Linked DNA regions of Candidatus Vesicomyosocius sp. SY067_SCS001. The protein of the gene in region 1 binds, or shares a complex with, the protein of each later gene. Links are inferred from orthologs where the notes say so. Each region holds a gene or a part of one and is shown on either strand. Other genes may lie near its edges.

Evidence for each region. Proteins that work in one complex are often made in the same cells at the same time.
Region 2: the proteins of HUW60_RS00615 (region 1) and accD are in contact, whole or in part, in a solved structure (PDB 8UXZ), measured with the Escherichia coli proteins. The link is inferred for Candidatus Vesicomyosocius sp. SY067_SCS001 from one-to-one orthologs.

Annotation. Positions count from the first base shown.
Region 1 is NZ_CP054877.1:133,040-140,829, forward strand. What follows is about bases 2,946-5,911. They hold HUW60_RS00615 (acetyl-CoA carboxylase carboxyltransferase subunit alpha), read right to left. Parts: upstream 4,930-5,911; coding sequence 3,961-4,929; downstream 2,946-3,960. Other genes in these bases: tilS (tRNA lysidine(34) synthetase TilS), read right to left, coding at 2,946-3,980; ccoS (cbb3-type cytochrome oxidase assembly protein CcoS), read left to right, coding at 5,182-5,322; HUW60_RS00625 (TIGR00153 family protein), read left to right, coding at 5,416-5,911. Outside these bases: replication restart helicase PriA, read right to left, coding at 269-2,272; rRNA maturation RNase YbeY, read left to right, coding at 2,318-2,755; more of tilS, read right to left, coding at 2,808-2,945; more of HUW60_RS00625, read left to right, coding at 5,912-6,093; HUW60_RS00630 (inorganic phosphate transporter), read left to right, coding at 6,106-7,386; HUW60_RS00635 (BolA family protein), read left to right, coding at 7,390-7,620. UniProt on the Escherichia coli protein: Component of the acetyl coenzyme A carboxylase (ACC) complex. First, biotin carboxylase catalyzes the carboxylation of biotin on its carrier protein (BCCP) and then the CO(2) group is transferred by the carboxyltransferase to acetyl-CoA to form malonyl-CoA.
Region 2 is NZ_CP054877.1:974,813-982,360, forward strand. Bases 2,072-4,850 are described here. They hold accD (acetyl-CoA carboxylase, carboxyltransferase subunit beta), read right to left. Parts: upstream 3,996-4,850; coding sequence 3,147-3,995; downstream 2,072-3,146. Other genes in these bases: ispH (4-hydroxy-3-methylbut-2-enyl diphosphate reductase), read right to left, coding at 2,072-2,750; HUW60_RS04670 (FKBP-type peptidyl-prolyl cis-trans isomerase), read right to left, coding at 2,747-3,154; trpA (tryptophan synthase subunit alpha), read right to left, coding at 4,015-4,812; hemE (uroporphyrinogen decarboxylase), read right to left, coding at 4,814-4,850. Outside these bases: mfd (transcription-repair coupling factor), read left to right, coding at 1-812; HUW60_RS04660 (carbohydrate kinase family protein), read right to left, coding at 818-1,756; more of ispH, read right to left, coding at 1,824-2,071; more of hemE, read right to left, coding at 4,851-5,851; rpmE (50S ribosomal protein L31), read right to left, coding at 5,926-6,138; HUW60_RS04695 (heavy metal translocating P-type ATPase), read right to left, coding at 6,220-7,548.

The sequences.
Region 1 (7,790 bases):
ATAAAGTTATACCAATATGATTGGTGTTTCTAACAAACCTGTTAAAGACTAGTATCTATAAGATTTCCTAATTTGTAGAAAGTTAGATAATAATGTCTAATAAATATTAGATTAGTCTAAAAATCTTTTTTAATTATATTAAATTATGTATAGTAAGAAATATATAGATTGTAACAACTCACTTTTTATTTTACTTAAGAGTTATAAATTTACACAAGTAAAATACTTTTGAAGTTGATAACTTAATGAGTAATAACTTTATTTGTTGTTATTCAATTGGATCAATATCTAAATACCAACGTACTTTGTTTTTTAGTTTGAGTGTATTGATGTGTTGACTAAAAGTGGATAAGATTTGGTGGAGTGTTACTCGATTATTAGATTGTAGGTATAGGTTAAAGTAGTAGTAGTCTGATTTTTTTTCAATAGTATTAGCAATTGGTCCCCAAATTTCTACTGAATTCATTTGTATGCTTTTTAACAAAATAGCTGCTTCATGTAAGAAATTTTCAGCGTTTTGTTTGTTTTTTGCATTTGCACATAATAATGCTTGGTGTGAAAAAGGTGGCATCATTGCACTTAAACGCTGTTTTAGAAGTTGACTAGCAAATTGTGTATAGCGAGAAGACAAAACAAAATTAAAAATTGGATGATCGGGATAGCGAGTTTGTATAACAACTTCACCTCTTTCTTTGTGTCTACCAGCACGACCAGATACTTGAATAAGGAGTTGGGCTAAATATTCAGTTGCTCGAAAATTTGTTGATAAGAACCCAGTATCAACATCTAGAATACCAACCATTGCAAGGTTGGAAAAATTGTGTCCTTTGGTTAACATTTGTGTACCAATAATAATACAAGATTTGCCAGTGTTGATTTGTTCTAAGTGTTTTGCAAAGGATTTCTTGCGTCGTGTGGTGTCACGATCAATGCGGATAATAGGAGTATCTACAAAGTATGAAGATAGGGTTTCTTCTAATTTTTCTGTGCCATATCCTAATATTTTAAGGCTTTGTTCAGTACAGTTTGGGCAGACATGTTCTGGTATTTTTTCGTCGCCACAATGATGACATTTAAGACGATTGATATAGCGATGATAAACCATTGTTAAATCACAATGGTTACATTGTGCTTTCCAGTTACATTGTGTACAGTAATAGATAGGTGCATAACCTCGGCGGTTAACAAACAACATAACTTGTTTGTTAATGGATAAATATTGCTTGATTTTTTCAATTAGCATTTTAGACAATACACCGTTAGTATTACTGCGCATATCAATCAGACTTACCTTGGGTAAAGTTGCACCACCTGCACGTTTAGTTAGTGTGATGCGTGTGATTTTCTTATCCATCGCATTTTTTAATAATTCTAATGAAGGCGTTGCTGTACCTAAGACCAATGGTATATTAGATTGTTGAGCTCTGATAAAACCTAAATTTCTAGCAGAATATCGAAAACTTGACTGCTGCTTAAACGAGTTATCATGTTCCTCATCAATAATAATTAAACCAAAATTTGATATAGGTGTGAAAATAGCACTTCTTGTACCAAGTATCACGTTAGCATCACCGTTTTTAGCCATAAGATAAGCGTCTAGTTTTTGAGTCTCATTAAGTTGCGAATGGATTGCTATTACGCGTGTTTTTAGGCGTGTTTTAAAATGTGTAATCATTTGTGGCGTTAGACCAATTTCCGGAACCAATACCAATACTTGTTTCTTTTGGTTAATCATTGATTGGATAATGTGTAAATATACTTCAGTTTTACCACTACCAGTCACACCATGGAGTAAAAAAGCGTGATATTGATTGGTTGATTTCAAAATTTGTTCGATAGCAATATTTTGTTCATCTGTTGGTTGAAAGTCTGGCTGTTGTAGTTTATTTGGTAAATCTATGATTTTTTTAATTTTTGCTTCTTTACCTAAAAGTAATTTCTTAGGTAATGTAGATGAAATAACTTTGCTAATTGGATAATGGTAATAATTAGCTGACCATAACAAAAGATCTAAAATTGATTTGTCTAAAATTGGTATTTTATCTAGTACTTCTTCAACAGATTTAAGTTTATACCCTAGTGTATCTTCTCTTTTTTTTTGGAAATTTGTTTCGTTATATCTACTTTTATCTTTAATATCTAATACAATGCCAATTACTTTTTTTCGTGCAAGTGGTACTTTAACACGTACACCAACAGACACCTCGTTATCACATAGATAGTTAAAGGTTTTACTCAATGATAGTATAGCAACTTCAATAATTAATGACAAAGTAATAGAGCTTTGATAAAATAATAATTTTATCTAATATTAAGTATGGTGATTATACAAAATAGTATTCACGATTTATCTGTTAATGAAGATGATTTAAGTTGTATTTTACAAAGAGTGGTTAAAGAATTGGGAAATGGTGAAAGTGAGTTATTAGTTCGATTGGTTGATAAGGCGGAAATTCAAAATCTTAATAAGGTTTATCGATACAAGGATAAATCTACTAATGTATTATCATTTCCAAGTGATTTGCCGATTGAAATTGATGAAAATATTTTAGGAGATGTTGTGATATGTACAGAAGTAGTTTTAAAAGAGTCTATTGAACAGCATAAATCTTTTAATAATCACTTCATGCATATGGCAGTTCATGGTACGTTGCATTTATTTGGTTATGATCATATTGATACTAAAGATGCACAAAAAATGGCAAACTTAGAAAGAAAAATTCTAGCAAAAATTGGGATTAATAATCCTTACTAAATTAGTAAAAATGCTACTATTTATTTAAAACTGGCAATTTTTATTCTTTATATTAAGCGCTATAGGCCTTACCAATACGTTCAATGGCATATAATGTATTACTAATGTAATACATTTTTAACTGGTTTCGTTCCCAAGGTGGAATACAAGCTTCTTGTAATACTTTTTTTAATGATTTGGTGTGTTTTTTTCCTAGTAATTTAATACGTTGACCTTTTTGTCGATAACGAATTGAAAAATTTGGAAAGTCTTTAAATTCCTCATAAAATGGGCAATACTTGTTCTCCTTTGGCAGGATTTTGTTGATGAAATATAATTCATTTTGGTAGCGTCTAACCTCGTACTCATTCCAACTAACCAGTGGATTAGTGCCCTCTTTTGCGTGCAGTAGTTTAATAATTTGGTGCATTATTTTATGACTTGGCGTTAAAAAATTAAGAAAGTTTAGATGATAGCGGAGAATGTTCTTAATTCTATGAATTCTAAGTTTAATAAGCTGACTTATATTGATTCGATTAGTACGATTGATAATGTGATATGTCTTAATATCAATATCGGCCAGTTCGCGTGTAAGTTTTAAGGTTTCTGATTGGTTTTGTGCACTTCTGGAAAGTGTTTCTGTTAAATTTTTATATACCTCAGATAATTTTGGTAGAATTTCTAAACGTAAGAAATTACGTCTAAAATAAGTATTTTTATTGCTGTCATCTTCTATCCAGTTTAATTTATGATTATTAGCATAATCACTAATTTGAGATTTATTAATTGTTAAAAAAGGGCGATAGTGAATACCTTTTCCTAGAGGCTTCTCTTTAGGCATAGCAGCTAATCCAGCACTACCACTACCACGGAATAGTTGTAGAAGTAATGTTTCTGCTTGGTCGTTTTTATGATGTGCCGTACAGAGTACTTCATTTTCTTTTAATAAGTTAGATAATGAACGATAACGTTTCTTACGTGCATGTTCTTCGATGTTAGATGTATTATCAAAAGATAAATTAATGCTTAAGTATACAACATTAAGATTTAAACATGTTGTTTTGCAAAATTTATCCCATTTATTACAAAATTGAGATAAATGATGATTACAGTGAATAACTCTTATTTTATTGGGATAGTATGTGTTTAAATAATGCAAAAGTACGATAGAATCAATGCCACCACTGAGACCAAGGACAATGTTCTTACCTTCAAGAAATAAATCTTTAGTCTTTAAATTTTCCAAAACCTAAGAGTTTTTTTTGTCTATTTTGTAACAATTGTTCTATTGATAGTTGTTTAATTTTGTTGAGTTGTCGTGTTAATACTTCTTTTAAAAGTGCTTTTGTTTGTGAAGGATTACGGTGGATGCCGCCTAATGGTTCTTTAATAATTACATCAATTAACCTGTCTTTTTTAAGATGGGTTGAGGTTAATTTTAAAGATTCTGCTGCAATGTTTGCTTTAGTTACGTCTTTGTATAAAATAGAGGCACAACCTTCTGGAGAAATTACAGAATAAATACTGTATTCAAACATCATAATTGTGTCTGCTACACCAATAGCTAGTGCTCCGCCAGAGCCACCTTCGCCAATAACTATTGAAATAATAGGTGTTGCAAGGGTTGACATTTCAAATAGATTTTTGGCAATTGCTTCGCTTTGTCCACGTTCTTCAGCACCAATACCAGGATAAGCACCAGGTGTGTCAATAAAAGTAACAATAGGCATTGAAAATTTTTCAGCAAGTTTCATTAAGCGTAAGGCTTTTCGGTAACCTTCAGGTCTAGGCATGCCAAAATTGTATTTGATTTTTTCTTGGGTAGTTCGTCCTTTTTGTTGACCAATAAACATCACTGGTTGGTTATCTAATGTAGCAATACCACCAATAATAGCATGGTCATCACCATAAGTACGATCACCATGCAACTCTGTGAATTCATCAAATACATCAGAAATATAATCAAGTGTATAAAGGCGTTTTGGGTGTCGTGCTAGTTGAGATATTTGCCAATCGCTTAAAGATGAGAATATTTTTTTGGTTAAAGCATTACTCTTGGATTTAAGTGCCTTTATCTCATTAATAATATCTACTTTATCTTTAATATTTGCTTTGCCTTTAATATTATCAAGTGTTTGTATTTTTTCTTCTAGTTCTGCAATAGGTTGTTCAAAATCAAGATAATCTAAGTTCATACTCTAGTTTAAAATTTATTCATATACAATGTTTAAAATTATAGCAGAAATACTAGCATTTCTAGCTTTTGCTACTTTTATATTAAGTTAGTTATATAAATAAATTTAAATAGGTATTTTTTTTAATTTAAACGAGTAAGATTTGATGTACTATTATTAATAATGAGTGTAATTGATGCATTAATTCTTATCAGTAGATTAAAAAATGAAAGGCAATTAATTTTGTTTTTTTGATAAAAATAAGGAAGAAACATGGATGTAATTTATTGGCTTGTACCAAGTATGATTTTTGTTGGTTTTGTTCTTGTTATTATTTTAATAATAGGGGTTAAGAACGGTCAGTTTGATGATTTAGAAGGGGAAGGACAACGTATTTTATATGACGAAGAATAGATAAATTTAGCACCTATAAAAATATTAAAAATAAGGTTGACAATTCGTCTTTTTAATAGAAAATTCGCATCTAAAGATGCTAGAAAAAACAAAATGGCTCAAAATATAATAGATGGTCTATTTGGTAAATCACCCATTAGATCATTACAGAAACATATGATACAAGTGCATTCTTGCATTTCAGAACTTAATGGTTTTATGATTGCCATTCATACACAAAATTGGGTAAAAGCTAAAACAATTAAAAGTTATATAGATATTAAAGAAGGCAAAGCAGATATTCTTAAAAAGAATCTACGTTTAAGTTTGTCTTCAATGTTTATGATGCCTTTTTCACGTAGAGATTTACTTGATTTATTACTTATTCAAGATTCTATTGCCAATATCACTAAAGATGTTTCGGGTTTGATGATTAACCGCAAGATGATTTTACCAGATAATATCTTTGGTGATGTTATAGAATTAACTAAGGTTTGTATCAAAACATCAGCTAAGGCACTTAAAGCCGTTAATGAATTAGATGAATTATTAGAAACTGCATTTGGCAGTCGTGAGCGTAAGATTATTAGTTCTATTATTGAAGATGTTAATGAACTTGAAAGTAAATCTGATAAAATTCAGCACGTAATTCGTGCTGAATTATTTCCGCTAGAATCTAGCTTGCCACCTGTTGATGTTATGTTTTATTATCGTACTGTGGAATGGTTGGGTGAGCTTGCAGATGCGGCTCAAAAAGTTGGCTCAAGGCTAGAAGTGCTGTTAGCAAGATAAGGGAGTCTATATATGGATATAATTGCAAATTATGCTGATATTTTTATTATGCTGTCAATTGGGTTTGGTTTATTTATGGCTTGGGGTATTGGTGCTAATGATGTTTCTAATGCCATGGGTACTTCGGTTGGTTCTGCTGCTATTACCTTTAAACAAGCAGTTGTTATTGCGGTTATTTTTGAGTTTTCTGGTGCAATTCTTGCAGGAGGAGAAGTAACTGATACTGTTCGTAAAGGTATTTTAGATGCAGTATTATTTACTAATAATCCACACTTATTAGTGTATGGTATGCTTGCTTCGCTCTTGGCAGCAGGTGCGTGGTTATTGATTGCCTCATCTTTAGGATGGCCAGTTTCTACGACGCATTCAATTGTTGGTGCTATTGTTGGTTTTGGTGCAGTAGGTGTTGGTATTGATGCAGTTGCTTGGGATAAAGTAATTAAAATTGTGATGAGTTGGGTAGTATCTCCAGTACTTGCTGGCACACTTGCTGTTTTTATCTTTAAAAGTCTACAATTCTTAGTGATTGATACTAAAGATCCGTTGATGAATGCCAAGAGATATTTGCCATTTTATGTATTTTTTGTTGGTTTTATTATTGCGTTGGTTACGCAATTTAAAGGCCTTAAACATATTGACTCTTTAGAATATATCTCTAAAGATGTTTCTTTAAGTTTGATAATTGCAATTATAGTTGGTATTTTGGCAGCTGTTATCGCTGCTTTTATTATGAGAAATATTAAGATAAATCCAAAGGATGATAAAGATTTTCATTATGCTAATATGGAAAAGCTTTTTGCTGTGCTTATGGTGATTACCGCATCTGCTATGGCATTTGCACATGGTTCTAATGATGTTGCTAATGCCATTGGTCCACTAGCTGCGGTTTATAGTATTGTAGAAGCTGGTGGTGATATTACCTCAAGGAGCGCTATACCTTCATGGGTTTTGCTGGTTGGCGGCGGCGGTATTATATTTGGTTTTGTGACTTATGGATTTAAAGTTATGAAAACTATTGGCAAAGGAATTACAGAACTCACTCCTTCTCGTGGTTTTGCTGCTGAATTAGCCGCTGCAACAACGGTAGTTTTAGCCTCATCAACAGGTATTCCTGTATCAACTACACAGGTCTTAGTAGGGGCGGTGTTGGGTGTTGGTATTGCTAGAGGTGTGGTTGCACTTAATATGCGAGTTATAAATACAATTTTTTTATCTTGGTTAATTACCTTGCCAGCAGGTGCAGTCATGTCTATTCTATTTTTCTTTGTACTTAAGGGAGTATTTGGAGCATAAGTTATGACATTAGAAGAAATTAAGGAAAAAATTGAATCAGGTATAGAAAATTCAACAGTTATTATGGAAGGTGATGGTTGTAGTTGTTCAACAAAGGTCGTTTCGCCAATTTTTGAAGGTATGTCGCTGTTAGCTAGGCAAAAAATGGTACTTGCTATTATGAATAAAGAAATTGTAAATGGTACGCTTCATGCACTTAGTATTAAAACATGTACACCAAAAGAAGACATCTAAAGTGTATCTATTTTCATATACAATTTGTTCAATACTATTGTTATTGGTATTTATTAAAATTGTGGTTGGTTTTTTATATTTTTATGTGAATAATTAATTTAGTGCACAATTTTATTGTTGTATCGATATGAAATAGTCTAGATTAATTTTTAATAGTTTGATATTTATTC
Region 2 (7,548 bases), 840 kb from region 1 along the record:
GAATTGATATTCCTAACGCCAATACCATCATTATCAATAATGCACAAAATTTTGGTCTAGCACAATTACATCAACTTAGAGGTCGTGTTGGTCGTTCTCACCATAGGGCTTATGCTTATTTAATTGTTAAATCTCATCAATCTTTATCTAAAACAGCTAAAAATAGACTTGATGTAATTAAGTCTTTAACAAAACTTGGTTCTGGGTTTGTGTTGGCTAATCACGATCTTGAAATTCGTGGTGCAGGTGATTTACTCGGAGATAATCAATCTGGACAAATCAGAGAAATTGGTTTTAACCTTTACCATGATTTATTGAAACGCACCATTGATGCCATGCACTCTGGTAAAAAAATTAACCTTAATGATCCAATTAACCATGAAGTACAAATTGATTCTGGCTTACCATCAATTATTCCAGAAACTTATATTTTTGATGTTCATGAACGGCTTGTGCTTTATAAACGCATTGCTAATTGTCAAAACAACAATGAACTTAAAGCCTTGAAAATTGAGATGATTGATCGTTTTGGTCTATTGCCAGATTCAACTAAGAACTTACTTTACAATACCAAACTGAAACTCTTTTCACAAATAATTGGGATTAATAAAATAATCCTTTATGAAGATAAAGCTATCATTACCTTTAACAAAAAAAACACCATTGATCCTATAAAAATCACTAACCTTATCCAAAAACAATCAAAAAAATATCAGCTAAAAGATCAAAATCAATTAATTATCAAAGAACAAATGCCCAAAAATATTAGACGAATCAAATTAATAGAATATTTATTAAAAATGTTAAATTAATTTGATTATAATAACTCTCCATAGTTATCTTGATAATATTTTTCAATATAACCCATATCAAATTGGTGATTTTGAGCGCCTAAATGTGTAACTTTAATAGCACCAAGTAAACCTGCCAGTTGTCCTATAGTTTTCCAATCCATATTATTCATTAAACCATATAAAAGTCCTGCACGATAAGCATCTCCACAACCTGTTGGATCTTGAGAAACATCTACTTTAACAGGAGTAATATTGATTACTTTTCCTTCAGTATGAATCTCTGAACCTTGTATATCTTTAGTGATAAAGAGCGCCTTTACTTTTATAGCAATATTCTCCAAATTTAGTCCAGTTCTATCTTGTAACATTTGTGATTCATAGCTATTCACTACCACATAACTAGATTGTTCAATAAAATTGATTAACTCTTCACCTGAAAACATTGGCATACCCTGACCTGGATCAAAAATAAATGGGATATTTAACTGCTTAAATTGTTCCGCATGTTCAATCATTCCAGTACGTCCATCAGGGGACACAATACCAATATCAACCATACCAACATCAGATACCTTATTCTGGTGCGACTGATCCATCGCACCAGAATGAAAAATAGTAATTTGATTGTCGCTCATATCAGTGGTAATAAATGCCTGACCTGTATATTGATCTTCGATAATTTTAATATATGCGGTATTCATATGACACTTTTTCATCCATGCTAAATAAGGTGTAAAGTCAGTGCCAACTGTTGCCATTGGCACTGATTTAGCTCCTAATAAATGTAAGTTATAAGCAATATTACCAGCACAACCGCCAAACTCTTTACGCATAGTTGACACTAAAAATGATACATTTAGCATATGTACTCTATCTGGTAAAATATGGTTATTAAAATGATCATGAAACACCATGATACTATCAAAAGCATAAGAGCCACAAATTAATGCTATTTTTGTCATATTATTTTTTTCTTTCTATTTTTAAAATATTCAATTAACTTGATATGTCTATGATAAATAAAAGTTACTATCTTAATTCTTTTGGTACTGGAAAATGAATATTTTCCTTTACGCCACTCACTTCAATAACTTTAGTTACACCCTTATCTCGTAAAAAATCAACAACTTCTTGAACTATAACTTCTGGCGCAGAAGCACCTGCAGTTACGCCTATTGTATCAACACCTTTAAACCATAATTCATCAATATCATCAATACCATCAATTAGATAGGCAGGAATACCTATTTTTTCAGCAATTTCTCTAAGACGATTTGAATTGGATGAATTACTAGAACCTAATATCAACAATATACTAGAAAATTGCATCAAAATTTTAACTGCATCTTGACGATTTTGCGTTGCATAACAAATATCATCTTTCTTAGGCATGTCAATAGTAGGAATTCTTAATTTTAAACAATCTATAATAAGTTGAGTATCATCAATTGAAAGTGTAGTTTGTGTTGTATAAGAAAATGACATATTTTTTGATAAATTTAAACGCTCGACATCTTCAATTGTTTCCACTAATTGAATACAATTATTCTCACTAGATTGCCCTAACGTACCCTCAACCTCTGGATGACCTTTATGACCAATTAAAATCACCTGATAATTTTGTTTTTGTTTTCTAGCAACTTCTTTATGCACCTTAGTAACCAAAGGACAGGTAGCATCATAAATAATTGCGCCTATATTTTGTGCTTGCCTACGTACTGCAATTGATACACCATGTGCACTAAAAATAACTACTTGATTATTAGGCACATCAGCAATATTCTCAACAAAAACAGCACCTTTATTCTTTAGCCCATCAACTACAAATTTATTATGTACCACCTCATGACGAACATATACTGGTGCGCCATGCAACTTTAACGCACACTCCACAATTTCAATTGCACGGTCAACACCAGCACAGAATCCACGTGGATTTGCCAATAAAACTTTCATTGTTTTTGAAGTATTTTTACCTGAAAGGAGACATCATTACCAGCCAGTGGATGATTAAAATTAACGGTAATATCATCATTCTTAATTTTATCAATACAGCCTACATAAGAATCTCCTATAGGAGTTTTGAATTCAATAACAGAATCTAACTCAATCATCATAGTTTGTGGGAAATCTAAACGTTTCATAGTCTGAAAGGCCTCTTCTAGTTCATTACCAAATGCTTCTGATGCACTTAAAAGGAAAGTTTGCAGTTTTCCAACTTGAGCGTTAATAACACATAACTCTAAGCAAAAATCTAACTGACCATCACCCAGTTCAAATTCAAGTGGATCATCCCAAGACTCATCAATCAAAGTACCATTTGCATGACTAAATTTATAAAAGATTTTGTATTTAGTCATTATTAAACGTCATAGCGCTTAATATTCTATGTACTTGAGTACGTAACTCAGAACGATGCACAATCATGTCAATCGCACCTTTGTCTAACAAAAATTCACTACGCTGAAAACCTTCTGGCAATGCTTCACGTACTGTTTGTTTAACCACTCTAGGGCCAGCAAACCCAATCAATGCACTTGGTTCAGCAATATTAATATCTCCCAGCATAGCAAAACTAGCAGAAACACCACCCATAGTTGGATCAGTCAAAATCGAAATAAAAGGTACTTTTATATCACTTAGTAATTTAATTATTAAAGCTGTTTTACTCATCTGCATTAACGAAAAAAGACCTTCCTGCATACGCGCACCACCTGAGGCTGAAAAACAAATCAGTGGTATATTAGTTTTAATGCTTATTTTTGCAGCGCGAACAAACTTTTCACCGACAACAGAGCCCATAGAACCACCCATAAACTTAAATTCAAAAGCTACAACCACAACCTTTATACCGTTGAGTGTTCCTATTTTAACTACAAGCGCATCTTTTTCATGGGTAATCCTTTGCGCTTGTAAATAACGGTCTTTATATTTTTTTTGATCTTTAAACTTTAGAGGATCAACTGCACTCAAATTAGCAGCAACTTCTTCCTGTCCTTTCTTGTCTAAAAATCCATCAATACGAGCCCTAGCAGTAAGACGAATATGATAATCACACTTAGGGCAAACATAATTCAATGTTTTTAACTCTTCTGAATAAAGCGTGGTTTCACACTTAGGGCACTTACTCCACAAACCTTTGGGAATATCTTTTTTCACTACACTAGTAATAGAAGGTAAAATTTTTTCCAACCAACTCATACTCTTTTCCTTATTTTAACTATTTAATTATGGTAGAAATCTCATTTGCCAAATACCCAACACTTGTTAACATTTTAGTTCTATCATTCGCATATCTCTCAACCAATACAACTAATGACGAACCTACAATAACTGCATCAGCATATTCAGCCACCATCTTTGCACTTATTGCATCTTTAATACCAAATCCTACTCCAATAGGCAGATCAATTGCTTGACGAATTCTTAAAATATATGTTTTAACCAGATTAATATCCAAATATTCTGCACCCGTTACACCCTTAAGGGAAACAAAATAAATAAAGCCTGAGGCAATAGTAGCTAAAAATACCAAACGCTCATCCATTGTCGTTGGCGCAACCAAAAATATAAAATTAATTCCAACACCATCCAAGATTTGCTTTAAGCCATAGGCTTCTTCTGGTGGCATATCCACCACCAATACACCATCAACACCACTTTCACTAGCAGCATTGGCAAAAGATTGATAACCAAAAACTTCAATCGGATTTAAATAACCCATCAACACGATGGCTGTTGTATCATTGATTTGTCTAAATTTCTTAACCACAGTAAATACATCAAATAAACTAACGCCATCCTTTACCGCCCGCTCATATGACCTAGAAATAACAGGACCATCAGCCATCGGATCTGAAAATGGCACACCAAGTTCAATCACATCTGCACCATTTTTAACTAACACCTGCATCAACTCAAAGGTATTATCAAGTCCACTATCACCTGCAGTAATGAATGGGATAAATACCTTATGATTTTTAGATGAATTAAGAAATACTCTACTAAGACGCGACATATTATCTACATTCCTTACTAAATGTATGCACATAATCAACCAATACCTTTACATTTTCAGGATCAACATCAGGGGTAATGCCATGACCAAGATTAAAAATATAACCTGTATCTCCTTTAAATTGTGACAATACTTTTTGAACTTCACGTTCAATTACTTCAGGTGTAGCATACAAAACAGCTGGATCAAGATTACCCTGAATAGCAACTTTATTACCCACTTCTTGTTGCACTTGATAAAGTTCTACTGTCCAATCTATACCTACTCCATCACATCCTGTATCAGCAATATGCGTTAAATACTTACCACCATTTTTACTAAATAACGTAATGGGAATATTTGGATGTTGGGCTTTAACACCTTTAACTATTTTTGCCATATAATATAATGAAAAATCTAAATAATTGTGTGCAGATAATACACCCCCCCAAGTGTCAAAAACCATTACACTATCTACGCCTGATACGATCTGTTGATTAAGATAAGCAATCACACTTTGTGTCAACTTCATTAACAATAAGTGTAACGCTTCTGGATCATTAAATAGCATTTTTTTAGTACTAGCAAAGACTCTACCTCCACCATCAATCATATAAGTCGCCAAAGTCCATGGACTGCCACTAAATCCAATCAAAGGTATACGATTATTCAATGATTTTTTAATGGTTGAAACCCCGTCGAAAACATAACTTAAATCGTTATTAAGGTCAGTAGATATTTTTTTAATATCTTTCAGATTTTTAATTGGATTTCTGAATTTTGGCCCTTCACCTTCCATAAAATACAAACCTAAACCCATTGCATCAGGAATCGTTAAAATATCTGAGAATAAAATAGCTGCATCTAAGTCAAATCGATCAATAGGCTGCATCGTAACCTCACAAGCCAACTCTGGTGATTTACATAACGTTAGAAAATCTCCAGCTTTTGCACGTGTTGCACGATACTCTGGCAAATAACGCCCCGCTTGACGCATTATCCAAATAGGCGTACGTGAGGTGGGTTTTTTTAATAAGGCATTAATATAATCAAATGACATACGCTTTAAATATAAAAAAAGTAAACACTCATAAAAAAGGCCACTCTCGTGGCTTTTTATTGACTTTTGTCTTCTTATCTTTTAAAACTAGCATAGCGTGATTTAAATTTCTCAACACGTCCTGCACTATCCATAATTTTTTGCTTACCTGTATAAAAAGGATGACAACTAGAGCATACATCCAAATGCAACTCCTTCTTATCAATAGTTGAACGAGTCTTAAAGGTATTGCCACATGAACAAATAACCTGAACGTCATTATAATTAGGATGAATGCTTGTTTTCATATTAATATTAACTATTTTCTAAAATCGTAAAATTAATGGAGATTTATTATATACTGTTTGAAACTCATAAAAATACTATTTTTAATTGTTTCTTAGACGCGCTGCATTAACAATCACAATTAATGAACTAATAGGCATAACAATAGCTGCAAATAATGGCGTAACCTTTGCCATCATAGCCAATGGTATCATAAAAGTATTATACAATAATGCAAAAATAATATTTTGTCTAATAATACTATTAGTATGCTTTGCCAAGTTAATCAGATCAATGATTGGGTTAATTGTAGGTTCTAAGATAATCAAGTCTGCACTATTAACCGATACATCACTACCTGAACCAATAGCAATACTAACATCAGCCTGAACAAGAGCAGGAGCATCATTCACTCCATCACCTACCATAAGTACTATATGTCTTTGTTGTAATTGTTTTATATAATTAGCTTTATCTTTTGGTAAGGCTTGCGAAATTATATGTTCAATACCTAACTCTGAGGCAATCGATTGAGTCACTATTTTACTATCACCACTTAATATACTAACTTGCTTGCCTATAGATCTAAGCTGATTAACAACCTTAGCAGCATCTAATTTAATCTTATCCTGTAAAATAACAAACCCCAACACTTTAGATTCAGTGGCACACCAAATACAACTAGCGCCTTGTTCCTCTAATATAATAGATTTATTTAATAAATCAGTATTTACCTTATGATGAATATCCACATAAGATAGATTACCAATTGTATACCGTTGTTGATCAATAATACCACTAACTCCTTGCCCATAGTCAGCGTAAAATCCACTAACTTCTAAATATTTACTAACAAAATCAATATCAACAATTGCCTTAGCTAATGGATGTTCAGAATACCTTTCAATACTTCTCATGATATTGATAAAACTTGTTTTATCAATCACAGTTTCAATGTGGCTAATACTAAATTTACCTCTAGTAAGAGTTCCAGTTTTATCAAAAACTACCCAATCCACTTTATCTAATACTTCCAACGCATTGCTGTTTTTAATGAGTATTTTTTTTTTAATCGCTACACCACTTGCAACTGCAACACTCATTGGTGTAGCTAAACCAAATGCACAAGGACAAGTGATAATTAGTACACTAGTAGCACTTAATAATGCCAAATCAAAATCATATGGATACCAATAAATAAAGGTCACTATTGCCAATAAGATTGTCATGACAACAAAATAAGGAATAATTTTATCAAGCATACAAATAATTGAGCTTTTATTATATTTAGTAGTTTCAACTAAACTCACAATTTGTCCCAAAGCTGAGTTCCTTAAAGTTTTAGTTACTTTGATTATCAAACTCCCACTAGCATTAATTGAACCAGCAAACACCTTATCACCAGATTGTTTTCTAATCAATAAAGACTCGCC